Regions from separate parts of the Paenibacillus sp. J22P165 genome, predicted to be linked through region 1. Evidence: riboswitches for the same ligand, from Rfam matches in the RefSeq annotation. Region 1 holds a riboswitch; each other region holds the start of a gene.

Region 1 (5,936 bases):
CCTTTGATCATCGGACACTATGGGGGCTTATTATATTTGCTCTCAGTGTAAGTATAGATTCATTCTCGGTGGGTGTATCGCTTGGCATGTTTGCTACCGATATCGTGCTCACTGTGCTCGTCTTTGGTTTATTTGGCGGGTTGCTTTCGATAGCGGGCTTGCTATTAGGTAGACGTGTTAGCGGTTGGGTAGGCGAATACGGCGAGGCATTCGGCGGACTTATCTTATTAGGGTTTGGGATCAAGTTTTTACTATGATACAATACGAGTAATCATGGACGGTGCAGCCGTTCTTAAATTTCTATATAAACGCACCTCTCTTAAGAGGAGGGTGTAGTCGTTTATTTCGGGAGGATTTCATGTTGCGAATTCTATTTGTCTGTACAGGAAATACGTGCCGCAGTCCGTTAGCTGAAGGTTTGCTGCGTATGAGGGTGCGTCAAGAGGGGCTTGCGGCGGAGGTTCGTTCGGCAGGTGTATCCGCGATGACGGGTGGTCCGATCTCTAGGAATAGCCAATCGCTTCTCCATGAAGCGGGTTTCAAAGAATCGATTAGTTCGCTAGCAATAAGTGCTGCAGATGTCGATTGGGCTGACCTGGTCTTGACGATGACAACGGGGCATAAACGTACCGTGATTGGGCGCTTCCCTCATGCGATCGAGAAGACTTATACGCTCAATGAGTATGTAGAGGACGATGATCGAATTCTGAAGGCAATTGAAGAGAGAGAGCAGCTCGCAGCGGAGCTTCAACTTAAACAGGCGTTGTCCCAAACGGTATCTGTCGAAGAAAGAAGTCGTATGTATACGTTGGAAAATACGATTCCCGATTACGATATTTCCGATCCTTATGGCGGATCATTGGCTGATTACCGAAACACCGCTGAAGAAATTAGTCGGAGCTTAGATAAATTGGTAAAAAAGCTGCGTTAACCAAAATCGTTTTTCCAGATTGCACCTTATGTCTTCATGTAGGCTAATAGAACTTTACACATCGCGAGGAATGCGATAAAATACAGGTAACAAGCAAGACTCAATGTAACTGGCGACGAGTGGGAGTAACCACAATGGAGCATTGAGCTATACGGCCGGTCGCCTGGGCAAAAGAGCAACGCGCGTTTTTTAGCGTGTGCGCTCTTTTTTTCGTTTTTGGTGAGCTTTGGGATATAATAGGATGGTCGAATTCGAACAGTCAAAAAGGAGCGTTTTATTCATGAAAATTGCTTTAGGTGCAGATCATGCAGGCTATCGTTTGAAAGATGTTATCATTCCTTTTATTGAATCATTAGGTCATCAAGTGATTGATTTCGGATGCAGCTGCGGCGACTCCGTTGATTATCCAGATTATGCACTTCAAGTTTGCGAAAAAGTCGTTTCAGGAGAAGCAGACAAAGGGATTCTGCTTTGTGGAACAGGCATTGGGATGTCCATTGCTGCCAATAAGGTTCCGGGAATTCGCTGTGCACTTGTGCACGATCTTTTCTCTGCGAAAGCGACACGTGAACATAATGATACGAACGTGCTTGCAATGGGTGAGCGAGTAGTTGGACCTGGTGTAGCGGAAGAAATCGTCAAAATCTGGTTGGAAACCGAGTTTTCAGAGGGCGTCCGCCATAAGAACCGCATCAATAAAGTGCAGAGCATTGAGGATCGTTTCACGGTACATCCCTAGAAATGAGGATGAATAATGAGTGATTCTGTATTTGACCCTATAGCAGCAGCGGAAGCTTTGGAAGCGAACCTGCGGGAGCTGGTTACGGTCGGCGGCTTGCGACCCGGCAACATTCTTGTGATCGGTACGAGCACGAGTGAAATTCTCGGGCATCGAATTGGTACATCGGGTACGCTGGATGCGGCTAAGCCGATTTTTGAGACGGTGAAGCGCATTTGCAGCGAGTTCGGACTGTTTGCGGCCTATCAGTGCTGTGAGCATTTGAATCGTGCGCTGGTTGTGGAAGAAGAGCTTTTGACGCTAGCGCCACAGCTGGAGCCGGTCTCTGTCATTCCCGTGCCGAAGGCAGGAGGCTCGATGGCCTCTTATGCGTATCGGCACTTCACAAAGGCCGTCGTGGTGGAGTCGATTGCGGCTCACGCGGCTATCGATATTGGCAGTACGCTGATCGGGATGCACCTGCGTAAAGTGGCTGTGCCTGTCAGGCCACCTGTTCGCCATATCGGCCAAGCGTACGTTACGATGGCCTTCGCAAGGCCTAAGCTGATCGGCGGCACGAGAGCTATCTACTCCGCCGATCTAGCGGAGCAACTCTATCAACAAGCTGCACCTGATGCAGATTGCTAATTGTATTTTAACGACTATCCTTAGGAGGAATTCCATATGACAAACTTTTTGAGCAAACAAGATCCGAAAATCGTAGAAGCGATGAACCTTGAGCTAGGCCGTCAACGCGACAAAATTGAGCTAATTGCTTCCGAGAACATCGTGAGCGAAGCCGTTCTTGAAGCTATGGGTACAGTACTTACGAACAAATATGCAGAAGGCTACCCAGGCAAAAGATACTATGGTGGCTGTGAGTACGTAGACATCGTGGAAGACATCGCTCGTGATCGCGCGAAAGAGCTTTTCGGTGCTGAGCACGCCAACGTTCAACCGCATTCCGGTGCACAAGCGAACATGGCTGTTTACCTAGCTGCTCTAAACCCTGGCGACACGGTTCTTGGTATGAACCTTGCGCACGGTGGTCACTTAACACATGGTAGTCCTGTTAATGCTTCCGGTATTCTTTACAACTTCGTAGCTTACGGCGTAAGCGAAAAAGATTTCCGCATCGACTATGATGATGTTCGTAAAGCAGCTTTCAAACACAAGCCTCGTATGCTAGTTGCTGGTGCAAGTGCGTACCCGCGTACGATTGATTTCGAAGCATTGGCTTCCATTGCTAACGATGTAGGCGCATTGTTCTTCGTTGATATGGCGCATATCGCTGGTCTAGTTGCAGCTGGTTTGCACCCGAACCCAGTGCCGCACGCACATTTTGTAACAACAACAACACACAAAACGCTTCGCGGTCCTCGCGGCGGTATGATTCTTACGAAAAAGGCATGGGCTGCAGCGATCGATAAAGCAGTATTCCCTGGTTCCCAAGGTGGACCTTTGATGCATACAATTGCAGCTAAAGCTGTTTCCTTCGGTGAAGCTCTTCAACCGGATTTCAAAGTTTATGGTCAAAACGTCATCAACAACGCACAAGCTTTGGCAACAGCTCTTACAGCTGAAGGTATCAACCTTGTGTCCGGCGGTACAGACAATCACTTGATGTTGGTTGACTTGCGTAACCTGAACATCTCCGGTAAAGACGCTGAGCACGTGCTTGATGAGATCGGTATTACAGCGAACAAAAACGCAATTCCTTTCGACCCAACTAGCCCGTTCGTAACAAGCGGTATCCGTTTGGGTACACCGGCTGTTACTTCCCGTGGTATGGACGAAGAAGCAATGAAAACTATCGCAAAAGTTATCGGTCTTACATTGAAAAACCCGAAAGACGAAGCTACGCTTGAGAAAGCTCGTGGCATGGTTGCGGATCTAACAGCGCAATTCCCACTTTACCCAGGTTTGACTTACTAATCGTTTTTAGGGAGGCCAGCTCATTGGAGCTGGTCTTTTTTTTTTACACGCAACCATGGCCACCCCATGTATACCTTGTCCGGACTTTATAACCCAAAGTAGCTTCCCTTACTGTATTGCCACACTCCCGTCTTCATCGTCACCTCCTGGTACCATCCCCCCTAATTACCGCCGCCGCGCCAAACCGATCCCCCAAGCTACTCATCAACACCTTCAACTCGACCTGTAGTTACCTCCACTTTACCTTAATTACCGCCGCCACCCCCAACCGATCGCTCCGAGCTACTTAAACCTCCCTCACCTTCACTTCCAACCCTCCCCAGCAAACTAACTGGATTTTCTCCATCTATTTGAAGCCAATTTCTCGAATTGGAAGGAATAGCTGTATTTCCTGTAGTTAAATTCTTTCGAATCGCTCGATTCTTTACGTTTCATCGAAATTAGCTGTACTTTTTCCATTTAATCACGAAAGTAGGTCGGATTTGAGCAAATTAGCTGTAGTTTATACATCAAAACGCAATCGGCAGCCAAAGCATCCGTCCACGCACTACATTCCAGCAACGATCTATCCGCAATAAGGCAAGCAGCTACCAATCTGCCAATCACACATCCCAAAACTTCAAACCATCTTACGAAAATATGAAACCTTTCCGCGCGACAGAGCCCTTACACTATTTCTGTACGAATGTATACCCTTACAGAGCTAGGAGAGGTGAACATGAATTTTCAGGAGATGCTTCGGCCTGTGCCGGCTGGGGCGAAGTTTGAGCTAGCAGGATGGCATGTTTGGTGTGGTTCGATGACACGAGATGCGGAGGGGAGGTATTACTTGTTTTATTCACGTTGGCCTGAGCAAGTGGGGTTTGAAGCTTGGGTCACACATTCCGAAATCGCCTATGCGGTTGCTGATAATCCGTTGGGTCCGTTCCACCATGTTGATACGCTTTGGACCAACAGAGATGGTGTAGCAAGCTGGGATAGGGATGTAGCACACAATCCAGCTATGTTGCACCACGGTAATCGTTATTACTTGTATTACATGGGGACTCATGGTCCTGACTTTGATCTCGACCATCCTGCCGATGAGGTAACATGGTGGTCGTATCGGAACAAGCAACGTATTGGAGTTGCTGTCGCTGACCATCCTGCAGGACCCTGGACGCGCGGGACTGCTCCTGTACTCGATGTTTCCCCAGGAGAGTGGGATGGTCTCATGACGAGCAATCCTACCGTGTGCGAGACCATGGACGGCCGTGTTCTAATGATGTACAAAGGTGTGGCCGAGGGTCCTCCGCCGAAGGGTGGAGCGGTTAACGCAGGCGTTGCCTTTGCCGATCATCCGCTGGGACCGTTTCGCAAGCAGCCAGAACCCACGGTAAAGAATCCAACGAACGATTGGGCGGTAGAGGACCCTTATGTATGGTGTCAGGACGATGGCTACTATGCGCTGATGAAGGATTTCCAAGGTTATTTTACGAAGTCGGAACGCGGCTCTGTGGCTTTATTTGAATCATCAGACGGCATTGTGTGGCAGCCATCGCGGCATGTGCTCGCATTCGATCTTCAAATTCCCTGGGCGCATCAAGTCGCACAATCCGTCCTCAGATTGGAACGCCCCCAGCTATGGTTCGACGAGAGCGGGAAACCTGCCGTCTTACTATGCGCCGTACTTGAACGGGAGGGAAGCCGATCGTATAACATCCGAATTCCATTAGGAGGAGATTAATGGTGAATTTGAAATGGCTCAGTCCACTTCGTACTTTAATAGTCAATCCGCTCCGGACGGTATTACCCGTATGTTTGTTGACCACAGCGACACTCGCTACAATTTCACCTGCTCCAGCTTCAGCAGCAGCACCAGCAGGTTACTCGTTATATTACGCGGATGAATTTAACGATACGGCGATCAATGAGGATGACTGGATGTATCGTGATGCGGGTCCCTATTCACTAGGCTACAACCGGAAAGAGAACGTGCGTGAGTCGGGCGGCTCTTTGCACATTGATTTTAAGCGTGAGCAAATTAATGGTACGTGGTACAACACCTGCGGCGGTATAGTTTCGAAGAAACTGTTCGGCTATGGCTATTACGAGACGAGAGCTAAGCTGTTTAATAGCACGACAGGGCTGCATTCTTCCTTCTGGAGTATGGGGCTCAGCAATCATATTGCGGCGAACAATATAACCGGCTTGACGGCCGAAATTGCCGAGGGGAATTTACCTTTTTATAATCAGGCTACGGAGATTGACGGCTTCGAGCATGACTCTGCCAACGGCTACTTTGATACGGGGACGATCACTTATATCCCAGGCTACAGTTCACCGCGTCATGCGGTCTCCGTTACACCAGAT
Region 2 (5,936 bases), on a different contig from region 1:
GTTGCCACAAGATACGGCTGTATGATACAAGGAGCGACAAGTGTTGTTCTAACCAATTTGGACGTATTAGGCTACTTGGATGAAATTCCAGTCTGTGTCGGATATGAACTGGGAGATGGTTCGATCGTTGAACGGTTTCCAGTCACAGCGATAATGGATTCGGCAAAGCCTATATTGACTCGCTTGCCTGGGTGGAAATGCGATATTTCTCAAGTTCAACGCATGGAAGACCTGCCGCTAGAGGCGAGAAACTATATTGATTTCGTAGAATCTGCGATCGGGGTGAAGATTGCAACCGTTTCGGTCGGACCAAGACGTGAGCAAGTAATTCCAAGATAACCACGCATCAAAAGGAAGCAGCCACCGGGAGGTGGCTTTTTCCTAAACGTCATAGAAATCGGGGAAGTAGGAAAAATAACCATATGAAACCGATGGAGGGATAGCGATGAAGAAAATAATGACGGTTATGTTGATTGCGGGATGTGTGTCGATTCGTCCAGCATGCAGTAAGGCCGAAGTACCCATGCCTTGCAGTGCAGTGCTTGAGCCTATCGCTATGGACAATGCGAATGCCAAAGGAGCGGCGCTCGTCTACAAAGTGAAGCTCACACCAAGTTTTCCTCGTACCAGTATCAGCATGCTTGCGAATCACTTACCTGTCCCCTCAACACTTGGAGACTACGATGGATATGAAGGATTTACGTTTATTCCGAATGAGATTAGTTGGCGGTTCAAGCTGTACCCAACACCTCAAGATGGAGGACCGACTTGGGCAGGAAGATTGGATGATATTACAGCGGATGTAACGAAAAGCACGATGGAGATTCGACTCTCCAATGGGAAAACAGGAAAGCTTGGGCCAGTTGTTTTATCCAGTCCGATGAATGTTTGTAAATAATTGAGATTTTTGTGAAACTTATCGGTGTTACACCTCGTCTAATGAAGTGAATTGTTAAAATATGGGTTGTTGGCCATACTAGATAAAGTAATATAACGATTATGTTGTATTAAAACAACAATTAGATAGTAGACGAGGTGATATCATGAAGTGGTTGAAAACCCTTATCTTACTTGCAAGTGTAAGCTGTATGACAGGTTGCACAGCCCATGCCGTTATAGCTCCAACTAGTGAGATGAGTATCCAACAACAAGATGAATTGAAGCCGATTGTAAAGAAACTATTTGCAGCCCAATTAGATTTGGATGAGCAAGCATCGGTATCCGCGAGTAAAAGAATTTTAAAGTATAAGATTCACGATGATATTCTCATTTTACAAAATGATGAACATACCTACTTTATTGTCTCCTACGATATATTACCAGCATCGATCGAATTCATCCTTGCTGGCGGCGGAGAACGGACCGAGGATGGATGGATCATAAACCGTAAGCATTACGTAACGCTTCAAAAGTTAAATGGTGAATATCAAATAAAGAGCTTGAGTTCTGGGCCATGAAGCGGTTATAAGTAAGATAATCTCATAGTAGCTTAGGAGGATTCCATATGTCCGAACAAACCATTGCTCAAAGATTAAAAGCCCTAGGAATCGTCCTACCCATAGCAAGTGAACCAGCAGCGAAATATGCTAATTTTGTGAAGGTGAACGGTTTATTGTACGTTTCGGGAAAAGGTCCTTTAGGCAGTCCCAAGGGAAAACTAGGGAGAGACTATACGACCGAAGAAGGGTATGAATTTGCTAGATTAACTGGTATTGAGATTCTAGCTGTTCTGCAGTCTGCGGTCGGTTCTCTATCACGCATTAAACAAGTGGTGAAGCTGCAAGGATTTGTCAATGCAGTCCCAGAATTTGAGGAGCATCACAAAGTGTTGAATGGTTGTTCGGATCTCATGTTAGATGTATTTGGAGAGAATGGTGTGCATGCAAGATCTGTTTTTGGAGCCGTTTCTTTGAGAGACAATCTGCCGATCATAGTAGATTCTATTTTTGAATTTGTAGAATAGGAGGGATGCCTATGATGAATCGATTCCTGATTGGTCAATACGGAAGTTTTGATGAGTCTAAAATGAAGAGGGATTTCCGCGAAGGTTTTTTCGGGATAGAAGCTTGCTTATTTGAGTCAGAAGAAGATACGCAAAAGCTTATACTAGCCGCGCAACGCAACCATTTTCAAGTGGGGATTCATTTTCCATTACGTCCTCATGTATCTAACATGCGAGATGCTTTATTCCTGGCAAATACGCCTGAGATGAGAGAATCCGCCTATGCTTGGGTGCAGAGTGAGCTGGAGTACCTTGCTTCCATGAACCCAACGTACATCCTTTTTCACTATCCGAAGCCTGTTGTTCTGGATGATCGGGTAGATTGGCGTACGTGGAGATTCTCTGACAAATCGGAGTATATGTCTGAAAATGAGATGACACTTACAGAATTAATCGAAAGAACAGAAGTGCTTTTTCAATGGTTGACTATGAAAAGCGAAGCGTATGGCTTCATCCCTGTTCTTGAATTTGATGCGTTGAATCGATATATCTATGATACGACTTTTCTTGAGGAGCTGTTAGGGAAGTATCCCCAAATCAAAGTTTGTCTAGATACAGCGAGACTGTATTTACAGGAAAAGGTAGACCCATACTTTGATGCTAGAAAAGTGATACATAAATTTGCCCGTTATGCCTATTCGATTCATCTAAGTACAGTGCAAATTAAGGATACAATTTCCAATTCGCGTCATCCTGTCCTACCTGAATTGGATCCACGAGACGGTTGGGCCCCTATTGAGGATTATCTCGCGATAGTTGCTGAGCAGAATGATCAAGTGAAAATCATGTTTGAGCACCGTTCTGATTTTATTAGTGAAGATCAATTGAATCAATGTTATGATTGGGTGGCGCGTTTATTGAACAATGGAAAATTAATACGCAGCAATCATTCTTATTAAGCAATCATTTTAACTACTAGGGCAGTATGAAAGTTTTGGAGGTTTTTACGAAGTGAAGAAATCAAGATGGAAGCTGTTTACGTATGTTCCTTTTTTGGCGGCGATCATCGTCATCGGTTTGATTCAAACGTTCATGTTGGCGAATGAAAATGTAAAGCCATATCCAGAACCTTTTGGCCGTGCAACGGAATTAACGCAAGTAGCAACGATCGGTGAACCTGTGCAAATGGTTGGCGATCGCAGCTTTGCGTATTTGGCAGGAAAAACGATTGAATTGGTCACGATTGATGATAAGGGGCAGCGTACTTCGGAAACACGCGGCTTACCTGCTGAGGGTTCATTTCGTTCCTATAGGCAATTAGATAAGGATCATGTGGTTTGGATTGGGGACGGAAATCAGCTATATACGAGCGAGTGGAAGAACGGCGCTTGGTCGCCGATGTTCGTAATGAATGCCAATGAAATTACGGCTGTTCAAACGGTAAAGAATTCTCAAGGGGAAAGCATCCTGTTGGCTTACAATGATACAACACTGTATGTGAGTGCTTTTCATCCGAATGAGAAGCTAACTTGGTCCCAGCTTGATATCCCCAATATCAGACATATCCAAGGACATCGGGATGCGACCGGCAGTCTTTCACTCGTCTACGCAATCAGTAAAGAAGGCAATGAATCTTTTCATTACGTTCAACTCGCATCAGAAACTTGGAAACCGCTTGTACAGCGCAAGTTAAAGGATGTCGATTATGCAACGAGTAGTTTAGATGATATAGCGCTGGCAGTCGATGGTTCATCAATGATGACGGTGTATACGACGAGTTCTCGTAAATCTGGGAAGAGTACGTTGCACTTGCTTACATTCCCTTCGAATCAACCAGATAAGTTGGTAGATGATGTTATCAACCTGCCTGTCACGACTAAGAGCGATTCGGATACGATTTTGCATCCTTCCTTCACACAATCTTCCTCTGGCGAAGTTACGCTTGTGGTATCGTCTGTTTATGAGAAAAATAGGCGCCAAACGAGTCAAGAGGTGTACAAAGTTAGTTTCAAGGATGGTAAAATGAGAGATTCTGCTCGGATTAGTCAATTCAGTGGATTCGCGTCCTATCCGAGCTTAGCGACAAGAGCAGATAGTTCATTAGCTGTTTGGCTGGATGCCGTGAATGCGGAGTCCTATCGCGTTTATTACGCAACAGATCAGATACCTTATTTGGAGCGTATGAACCATATAGGCACAGAGGATTTGCAAGAAGCAGCTGGAAACTTACCGCTTTTTTGGGGGATTGGCGTTCTCACGGCACTTATAAGCTTAAAATGGATTTTACTACCTGGCCTTTATTTAGTCATTATCAGTGTATTTTGGCAATATCATTATGATGAGCATGCCAAGCGGCATTTTGGGATATCCCTTGCGATGTATCTCATCGTCAAAGCCCTTTTTATTGGGGATTTTCGAAAATCAATGGCTCTGCAAGTCATGCCAGATAGCTTGCAATCTGTGTGGGCTGGCTTGTTGTTACTCGCTATTTTTGCTGTCATTTCTTATGGTGTAACTCGCTTATGGCGAAGAGGTTTATCTGAGCGAAATGTAGGGCTCGAGATGTTCTACTTTGTTGTGCTTGATGTATTCATGACGAATTTGTGGTATTCGTTCTTCCTGTCACCAGCATCTTTATAGTCATTTTTTTGACAAACATGTTGAACATAGGGGAATGGATTGCTATGATATACCTATCAATAAACGATGTGTAACTGGCGGAGCATGGGTAACCATGAGGGAGCACACCGATAATAGCCGTACGCCTGGGCAGAGGTAAGGGGAATTCCCCTTACCTCTTTATGTTCTTACCTTGGGAGGAATGATGAGATGAATGTGGAAACAGTAATCTTGGACGGTAATCGGGTGGCAACGAACATGAAAGAGGCGCTGATAAGTAGAATTAGTCAGTTAGCTTTGAAAGGGGTCACACCTTGCCTAGCGACGATTTTAGTTGGCGATGATCCTTCTTCAGCTACTTATGTGAAAATGAAAGGAAATGCGTGTAAACGACTGGGTATCCGTTCTATTCGAGTTGAGCTACCCGCGCATACAACGACTGAAGAATTAATCGCTGCCATTCAGAAACTGAATGCTGACCCAAGTGTGCATGGGATTTTGCTTCAACATCCTGTCCCTCATCATATTGATGAAAGGGCGGCATTTGAAGCGATTCATATGGATAAGGATGTAGATGGCGTAACGACACAAGGTTTTGCTCAAAATGCCTTCGGCATTGCTGCTTTTCCATCCTGTACACCAGCGGCTATCCTAGCCATTATGGATGATTACCAGATTCCCATAGAGGGCAAACACGCTGTGGTGATTGGCAGAAGTCCCATTCTGGGGAAGCCGGTTTCTATGATGCTATTAAATCGGAACGCAACTGTAACCATCTGTCACTCAAAGACGTCGAATGTGGGAGACATGGTTCGATTAGCGGACATTGTGGTAGCGGCTGTTGGTAAACCGAATTTTGTGCAAGGAGATTGGATTAAACCAGGAGCGGTCGTGATGGATGCGGGATATAATCCAGGCAACATTGGAGATGTTGATTATGAGGCTTGTCGCGTGAAGGCATCAGCGATTACACCTGTTCCTGCGGGAGTAGGACCCGTTACTATAGCAACCTTATTGAAACATACAGTTGATGCAGCGGAGAAGTATGTGAATTCTAGATGATAGGGGGCAGGAGCATAGGTGAAATTATTTCACGTAAGCGAAGAGAAAGACATTGCTATTTTTAACCCTAGAATTCCTACAAGAAAAGACTTGGATCCAGAAAAAGGATTAGTATGGGCGATTAATGAACAATGCCTACCTAATTTTCTGACACCTCGGAATTGTCCAAGAGTGACCTATCATTGCAATGAAACCACTTCTGATGAAGATAAAAGACACTTTATTTCCTCGCAGTCAACGACGCATGTTGTTGCTATCGAGCATAAATGGTTTGATATTATGAAACAGACAACGCTATATTTGTACGAACTTG
Region 3 (5,936 bases), on a different contig from region 1:
AATCAATATATGGTGTATTATTCAGTAAGTTGAAATAGTAGAAGCGCCGAGCTTGTTCATCCCATTCACTCCAATCAGGAGCATTAAAATCTCTGCTTCTATATAAAGCGGATAAAACTCTAGCTTGTCTTAAATCGATAAATAAAGGTATTTTCTTTAACCATACTTGACTTACCGTATTTTCTTTACAATAACCGTTTAAAAAGTTAGAAAAAAAACGTTTTGTAATCTCCTTTCTTACCTCTCCATCCACAACCCACGGAATAGGGATTTCATAAAATAATGGTGTAGCAATATCAGACACAAACCAGCTATATTCCGCCTCGTCAAAATCGATAATATTTGCCTTATCTCCATCATTTAAATAATTACCACAGCTTACATCCCCATGAATAAGCCCGTATGTATTTTTATCCTTAGAAAGAGCGCTAACTTCTCCAATTAATCGGTCAAAACTGTTGTATAATTCTGACGGACAATCGTTTTTAAATGAAGCTAATAAAGCATTGTCATGCCATTCATAGCGTAATGGTTTGTGGGGATAGTGAAGTGAGACTTTATGTATTCTCCCCACCAATTGACCTATATTCTCATAAAACGTATTGCTCTCCCGAGCGATATTTGCGTTTCTACCAGGGGCTTTCTCAAAGGCTGTCACAACAAAAGCATCATCAATTGTATGAAGAAGATCACCCGTTAAAGACTGTATCGGACTAGCTACTTTTACACCAGACTGTGCCAGATACATGATAAACTCTAATTCCGCTTTCGTTAATTCTTTATTCCGATGTGTAATATGAGCAATCCTGAGTATAACTTCACGATCTCCAACCAATCCAGAATAAACGAAGTTTTGAAAACCATTTAATTCGATTAGTGAGTCTTCGCGTATACCATAACGTTCTGCGGCTTGTCTCAATATATCTTGATTGAATAGATGTTTAATATTCTTATCCATCGTTTTCTTCGATCACACTCCAAAGGTAATTAATCTAATTCTAATCCAAATCAATCGATTTTGGTCAATAATAAACGTCTTTAATTGAAAATTCATACCCGTTAGATGTGAAAACGGTAGCAGCTCATTGGCTGGCTACCGTTTCTGGTTGTTGTTCATCTGTGTTTCAGTTAAGCTCGGAAAATCAGAAAACTCCAACTTGATATTCATCCTCGTAAGCAAGAACACCTGGAAGTTCTCTGGAAACAGATTTTATTATTTCTATTCGATGTTTCTCAGCAATTCTAAAGAAAGGTTCCAGATGAACTAGCATGGTTTCTGTGTTACCATCATCTTTAAACCAAGTTACAGCGTTAATTGAATTATTATCTTCATAATACGGTGGGTTGGGTAAATTTTTTTCAAACCATTCTTTGGTGTCGAGATAAAGCTTGCTCTCACTTTCAGAAAGCCTTCCATCACGATATAGGTGATATATGACTACAAAAATACCAAAAGGTTTTTTAGTCTTAGGACTATTATAATTACCATGAAATCTAATATACATTGTTACTTAACACCACCCGTCTGAGTATTCGATAGCTCCCTATTGCAATCGAGAAAATCATTTACTTATAATTTCATCAGTGAATTCTTAATTCCTTTAACGCGCTGACGTTGTTAACAGTATTCATCACTCGTGTGTGGCATGAAGATAGTAGACAATTGCCCCGCCTGATAGTAAGGGTAATCCATCATCTTTTGGACCTTTTTTACTACTTCCATATTCGTAAGTGATTCAACAAGGTACAACCCCAGATCAATTGAAGCAGAAACGCCTCCCCCAGTAAAAATATTTCCATCGCGTACAACCCTTGCCTTAACAACCGCTGTGCAATAAGGAATCAACAAATCGTAAGCTGAAGGGTTCGTTGTCGCCATTTTATCAGTTAAGAAACCTGCAGCACCTAACAGCAAAGCACCTGTGCAAACAGATACTTTGTATTCCACATCTCGAGCAGTCTGTATCCAAGATACAAACTCTGTATCGTATCTTAATTCTCTCGTAGACATCCCGCCGGGTATAAATATCAAATCATACTTAGACAGATCTGGGCTGATATGCTTTATTTGTATTGTCATTCCACGGTCGTCTGTAATTTCCTCACGTGCTGCACAGAGATCCCAAGACACATTTTCTTTAGCATTTAGAATTTTTAGCCAAGATACCGCTTCATAAAAACCAACAAAATCCAATGTTGTCATCTTGTCAAAAAGAATATAAGCTATTTTCACTCCATAACACCGTCCTTTTCATATAAAAGCACAAAAAAAGCATCTGATCTTAGACCAAATACTTTGCCCAGGCGAACGGCGTATGACATATATGCTTCCTCGTGGTACTCCACGTTTCGCCAGTCGCACATACCAAATATTTACTTTATTATAATCTAGAAAATCTAACTTTATCAAGCCTTAAGGCCATCCTTTACAGGACGGCCCTTTCTTTGTAGATAACATGAATTTTCTGAACAAAAGTTCTTCGTATAAATCTACGATGACTTCTTACGAATAGGGTATAGCATTTCAAAGTTAAATGTTTCAATTTCTGAATAAGGAACTGTGAGAGCGTTCAACGGTTCAAGCGGAACTGTCTCCATCCCAAATACGCCTTGACGCCGATCTATTTCATAATCAGGAGACTGTTCAAGCCATGCAAATAACGCATCATATACTCGCCACATATGGGCCTCATTCCCGCATACTTTTGCACTCACACAAAGCCCACCGCTAATCTCCAAAGTCTCGATGCCATCCGGTACATCCCCAAACTCACGAACCGCCAATCCTACCCAAAGCGTATCAACTTTGTTGCTCCATTGCTCCTGCGGAATGAACACATACGCTGAAGGCACGTCCGTAAGTCGCGTATCGTCAAGTGGGACCTGAGCGGTAAGCTTGCTCCATGCCACCCTAGTCCCGTTCTTGTCTGATGTCATTCCCGTCCTTACAGCCAATGTCTTGAAAGGCGCCACTTCAACCAAGTCAATCGCTATTGTTTCCTGCAAAGCATACACTCCCCAATCTCACTTGATTCATGAATTACTACACTACTCATAGGAGATCATCTCTATTTGATATGTTTCCCTATCATAATACAGAACATTTGTTTCATTGTAAATATATTCCTTTTTCATTCACCCTCCGGAAACGGGGATGGGATTAAGGTTATTTGGTTGGAGAGTTGAGTAACACTTGAATGATCCATTGTTGATTCAAAAAACCTCCTACAAAAAAGTAAAAGCCTGATTCCTCAGGCAGTTTCATTGAAATTTATGTAGAAACATTTGTGCCTTTGAACTATTTGCTCAATATCAAATTTCATTATATACGCTATTTTCTCAGGTTATATTCAAGATAATATCCTTTAATTCAATCAGCGATTTGATTCGATAGCTGGCCTGAGAGAAGTCATGTGTTTTTGTGAAGTCGTTATGGACAATAACACAGTCGATACCAGCCGCCACGGCTGAGTTCAACCCTCTGTTTGAATCCTCTACAACGAGGGTCTCTTCTTTGGTAGCTCCGAAGCGCTTTTGGCCGGTCAAGTATGGTTCCGGGTGCGGCTTGGTGTGCTCGTAATCTTCGCGAACAAGGATGAATTCCATGAATTGAATAATCTGGCGATTTTCATGAATAAGTTGAAAATCTGCGCGCTTTGCAGTCGTCACGATGGCCATACGGACATACTTTGAAAGTTCGGCTAGAGTTTCAACTACGCCTTCAATCTCTATGGCTTCTGTTCTTAGATACTCCTGATAATAGACGTTGCGGACCTCACGCCGCTTGCTGAGGGTCTTTTCATCAATACCTGCCGCCCTAGCTTGGGCCCAAGTGCCCAATGATTGGGTCATGTCGCGGAGGTATTGATCTTTATCCAAGGTAAATCCAATGTCAGCCAGAGCACGTTCTCCCGCTTTGTAATACCAGAATTCAGTATCAACCAAAACACCATCATGATCGAAGAGTATGTACTTTTTCATTGTTTCGTTCTCCTTTGTCAGCTATGGAGTCATTACGTTTCAAAACGCAACCGCTTACAATAATTTAATTATGGGGAAATGGATAATATTTTAAGAATATTAAAAACAATTGCCTAGAAGCGCTGTACCTGAGTTGTTCGCCAACTGTGCAAGGGTAAGAACGTTTAGCTGAATGGACTATCGTTTTTATTCAAATATTCCAAAACAATGTTCACTCTTTCTATTACTGTATAATCTCCTTCTATTCTCAGTATTGGACAAGTTAAATCGGACATCCATTGTTCGTGTAAAGCCTTACTTCTGACTTCTAATCCAGCTTCATCATATAAGGATGCCCATTCTAAAAAAGCTTGTGATTGTTCGTACTTACTTCCACCAGGTAATATTTCATGACCATATCTTTGAAATTCCCTATCTTTTAACCTTTGAAGCCTTACCTCTCTAGGCGTATAAATAAATATGACTAGATCAAAGTTTGATTTCAACTCGTCTCCCCAACCACATACTGCTCCTGTAAGAATCCATTGCTTTTTATTTCGAAGATCTTCTTTTAATAACTGAAATCTTTCCTTGGGTTCTCGCTGTTTAGTAAATTTCTCGATCCAAAAAAAATCGTCACCATCTAAAGTACTATGAGGCAATATCAAAGACAATTCATTCCCAAGAGTAGTAGCACCTGAGCCCGAAGCACCCAGAATATGAATATTATTTTTCATATTAACCTCCATGATAACTATCTAATACCTTATTTGGTAGTTAATCGAAGTGACGTTGCGTCACATAATGATAAACTTCGCCATTCGTCATATAACGAATATCCTTACGTCCGCTTATGATCTTACAAAAATACTCAAAACTATCCCAACTCTTATATTTATCAAATTCAAAGCTATGGCCCCATACATAAAACAGCATATCTTCTTGAGCTTCAGCTTCAATAAATTTTTCTGCAAGTTGAATCAATTGTTTATCATTTTGATGGCAGGTTGGCTGCCACTCCATGAAATTACTTGGCAATATAAAAGAGTTATGAGAATTAATATTTCGAGCGTAACGGATAGGCGTATTTTTCAGGATTGTATCAATAGTAAATTCATTATAGTAAGGACCTCCTGGATAGGCCATACCTATAATAGGTTTACCCGAAAGTTCCGTTAGACTTATATAATCTTGATTAACTTCCTCAATAATCTTCTCTCTCGAGCAATTAAGTAAATTTGGATGGGTTACAGTATGAACCGCAATCTCATGATTGTTATACAACTCTTTTACTTCGGATGCTTGAACTTCATCGTGACAGACTTCAATGCCTTCGTGCACAATCGTATGTACTTGTCCAAATAATCCAGAGTTCAAATTAAAAGTACATTTCAAATGATATGTATCTATGAGATGAATAAAACGTCTGTCCTGAATCGTCCCATCATCAAAGCTCATCGTAAACATTTTTTTAGCTAATTGTTGACCCAATTCACATAGCCTCCCATACTTTCAAAAGAATACGAAGTAAATCTTACTTTCCTCCGCTGCGCATTACAAATGATGTATTCCACAATGTATTGTTATATCCTTTTTTTCTCACTGCCTCTTGTTCGTCCCCACTTCAAAAAGTTAAGTCTTCCGAATACTGCAGCAAAAAGGGACCGTTTAACTGTAGAGCAGCCGACGATCCCTATTCAACATCTATCTCATCATAGATTTTTATACTTAGCACAAAGCCTATCGATACCATATTAATCAACAGCGAGGTGCCTCCATAACTGATAAAAGGAAGGGTGATTCCCGTAATTGGCATGATGCCGATCAGCATCCCGATGTTTTCGAAAACTTGAAACAAAAACATCGCAGAAATCCCACCAATGATATAAATACCTGTTTGACTTCGAATGTTAAGAGCGATAATGATCATTCGATAAATGAGAAGAAAATAAAGGAAGAGTATCGCTGATGCTCCT

Evidence for each region. A riboswitch is a leader RNA that binds a small molecule or an ion and turns the genes downstream of it on or off. The one in region 1 is predicted to bind ZMP and ZTP.
Region 2: linked by a shared signal. The riboswitch ahead of AC58QM_RS22390 (bifunctional 5,10-methylenetetrahydrofolate dehydrogenase/5,10-methenyltetrahydrofolate cyclohydrolase) and the one ahead of rpiB (ribose 5-phosphate isomerase B) in region 1 are both predicted to bind ZMP and ZTP.
Region 3: linked by a shared signal. The riboswitch ahead of AC58QM_RS17735 (DJ-1/PfpI family protein) and the one ahead of rpiB (ribose 5-phosphate isomerase B) in region 1 are both predicted to bind ZMP and ZTP.

The regions. Positions count from the first base shown of each region.
Region 1 covers NZ_JCAUAP010000023.1:36,600-42,535, reverse strand. Annotated here, with positions in the region: gene AC58QM_RS33735 (manganese efflux pump MntP) at 1-257, shown strand, start outside; gene AC58QM_RS33730 (low molecular weight protein arginine phosphatase) at 359-931, shown strand; ZMP/ZTP riboswitch at 1,027-1,107, shown strand; gene rpiB (ribose 5-phosphate isomerase B) at 1,212-1,670, shown strand; gene AC58QM_RS33720 (TIGR01440 family protein) at 1,686-2,297, shown strand; gene glyA (serine hydroxymethyltransferase) at 2,334-3,584, shown strand; gene AC58QM_RS33710 (glycoside hydrolase family protein) at 4,303-5,310, shown strand; gene AC58QM_RS33705 (family 16 glycosylhydrolase) at 5,310-5,936, shown strand, end outside.
Region 2 covers NZ_JCAUAP010000008.1:513,001-518,936, reverse strand. Annotated here, with positions in the region: gene AC58QM_RS22420 (adenylosuccinate synthase) at 1-339, shown strand, start outside; gene AC58QM_RS22415 (YoqH family protein) at 446-898, shown strand; gene AC58QM_RS22410 (hypothetical protein) at 1,044-1,457, shown strand; gene AC58QM_RS22405 (RidA family protein) at 1,505-1,963, shown strand; gene AC58QM_RS22400 (apurinic/apyrimidinic endonuclease family protein) at 1,975-2,901, shown strand; gene AC58QM_RS22395 (hypothetical protein) at 2,954-4,582, shown strand; ZMP/ZTP riboswitch at 4,643-4,720, shown strand; gene AC58QM_RS22390 (bifunctional 5,10-methylenetetrahydrofolate dehydrogenase/5,10-methenyltetrahydrofolate cyclohydrolase) at 4,772-5,623, shown strand; gene AC58QM_RS22385 (DUF6886 family protein) at 5,642-5,936, shown strand, end outside.
Region 3 covers NZ_JCAUAP010000007.1:80,161-86,096, forward strand. Annotated here, with positions in the region: gene AC58QM_RS17725 (phosphotransferase enzyme family protein) at 1-958, opposite strand, end outside; gene AC58QM_RS17730 (hypothetical protein) at 1,143-1,505, opposite strand; gene AC58QM_RS17735 (DJ-1/PfpI family protein) at 1,619-2,233, opposite strand; ZMP/ZTP riboswitch at 2,292-2,370, opposite strand; gene AC58QM_RS17740 (GyrI-like domain-containing protein) at 2,491-3,006, opposite strand; gene AC58QM_RS17745 (HAD family hydrolase) at 3,340-3,981, opposite strand; gene AC58QM_RS17750 (ATP-binding protein) at 4,146-4,697, opposite strand; gene AC58QM_RS17755 (polysaccharide deacetylase family protein) at 4,738-5,451, opposite strand; gene AC58QM_RS17760 (FtsW/RodA/SpoVE family cell cycle protein) at 5,654-5,936, opposite strand, start outside.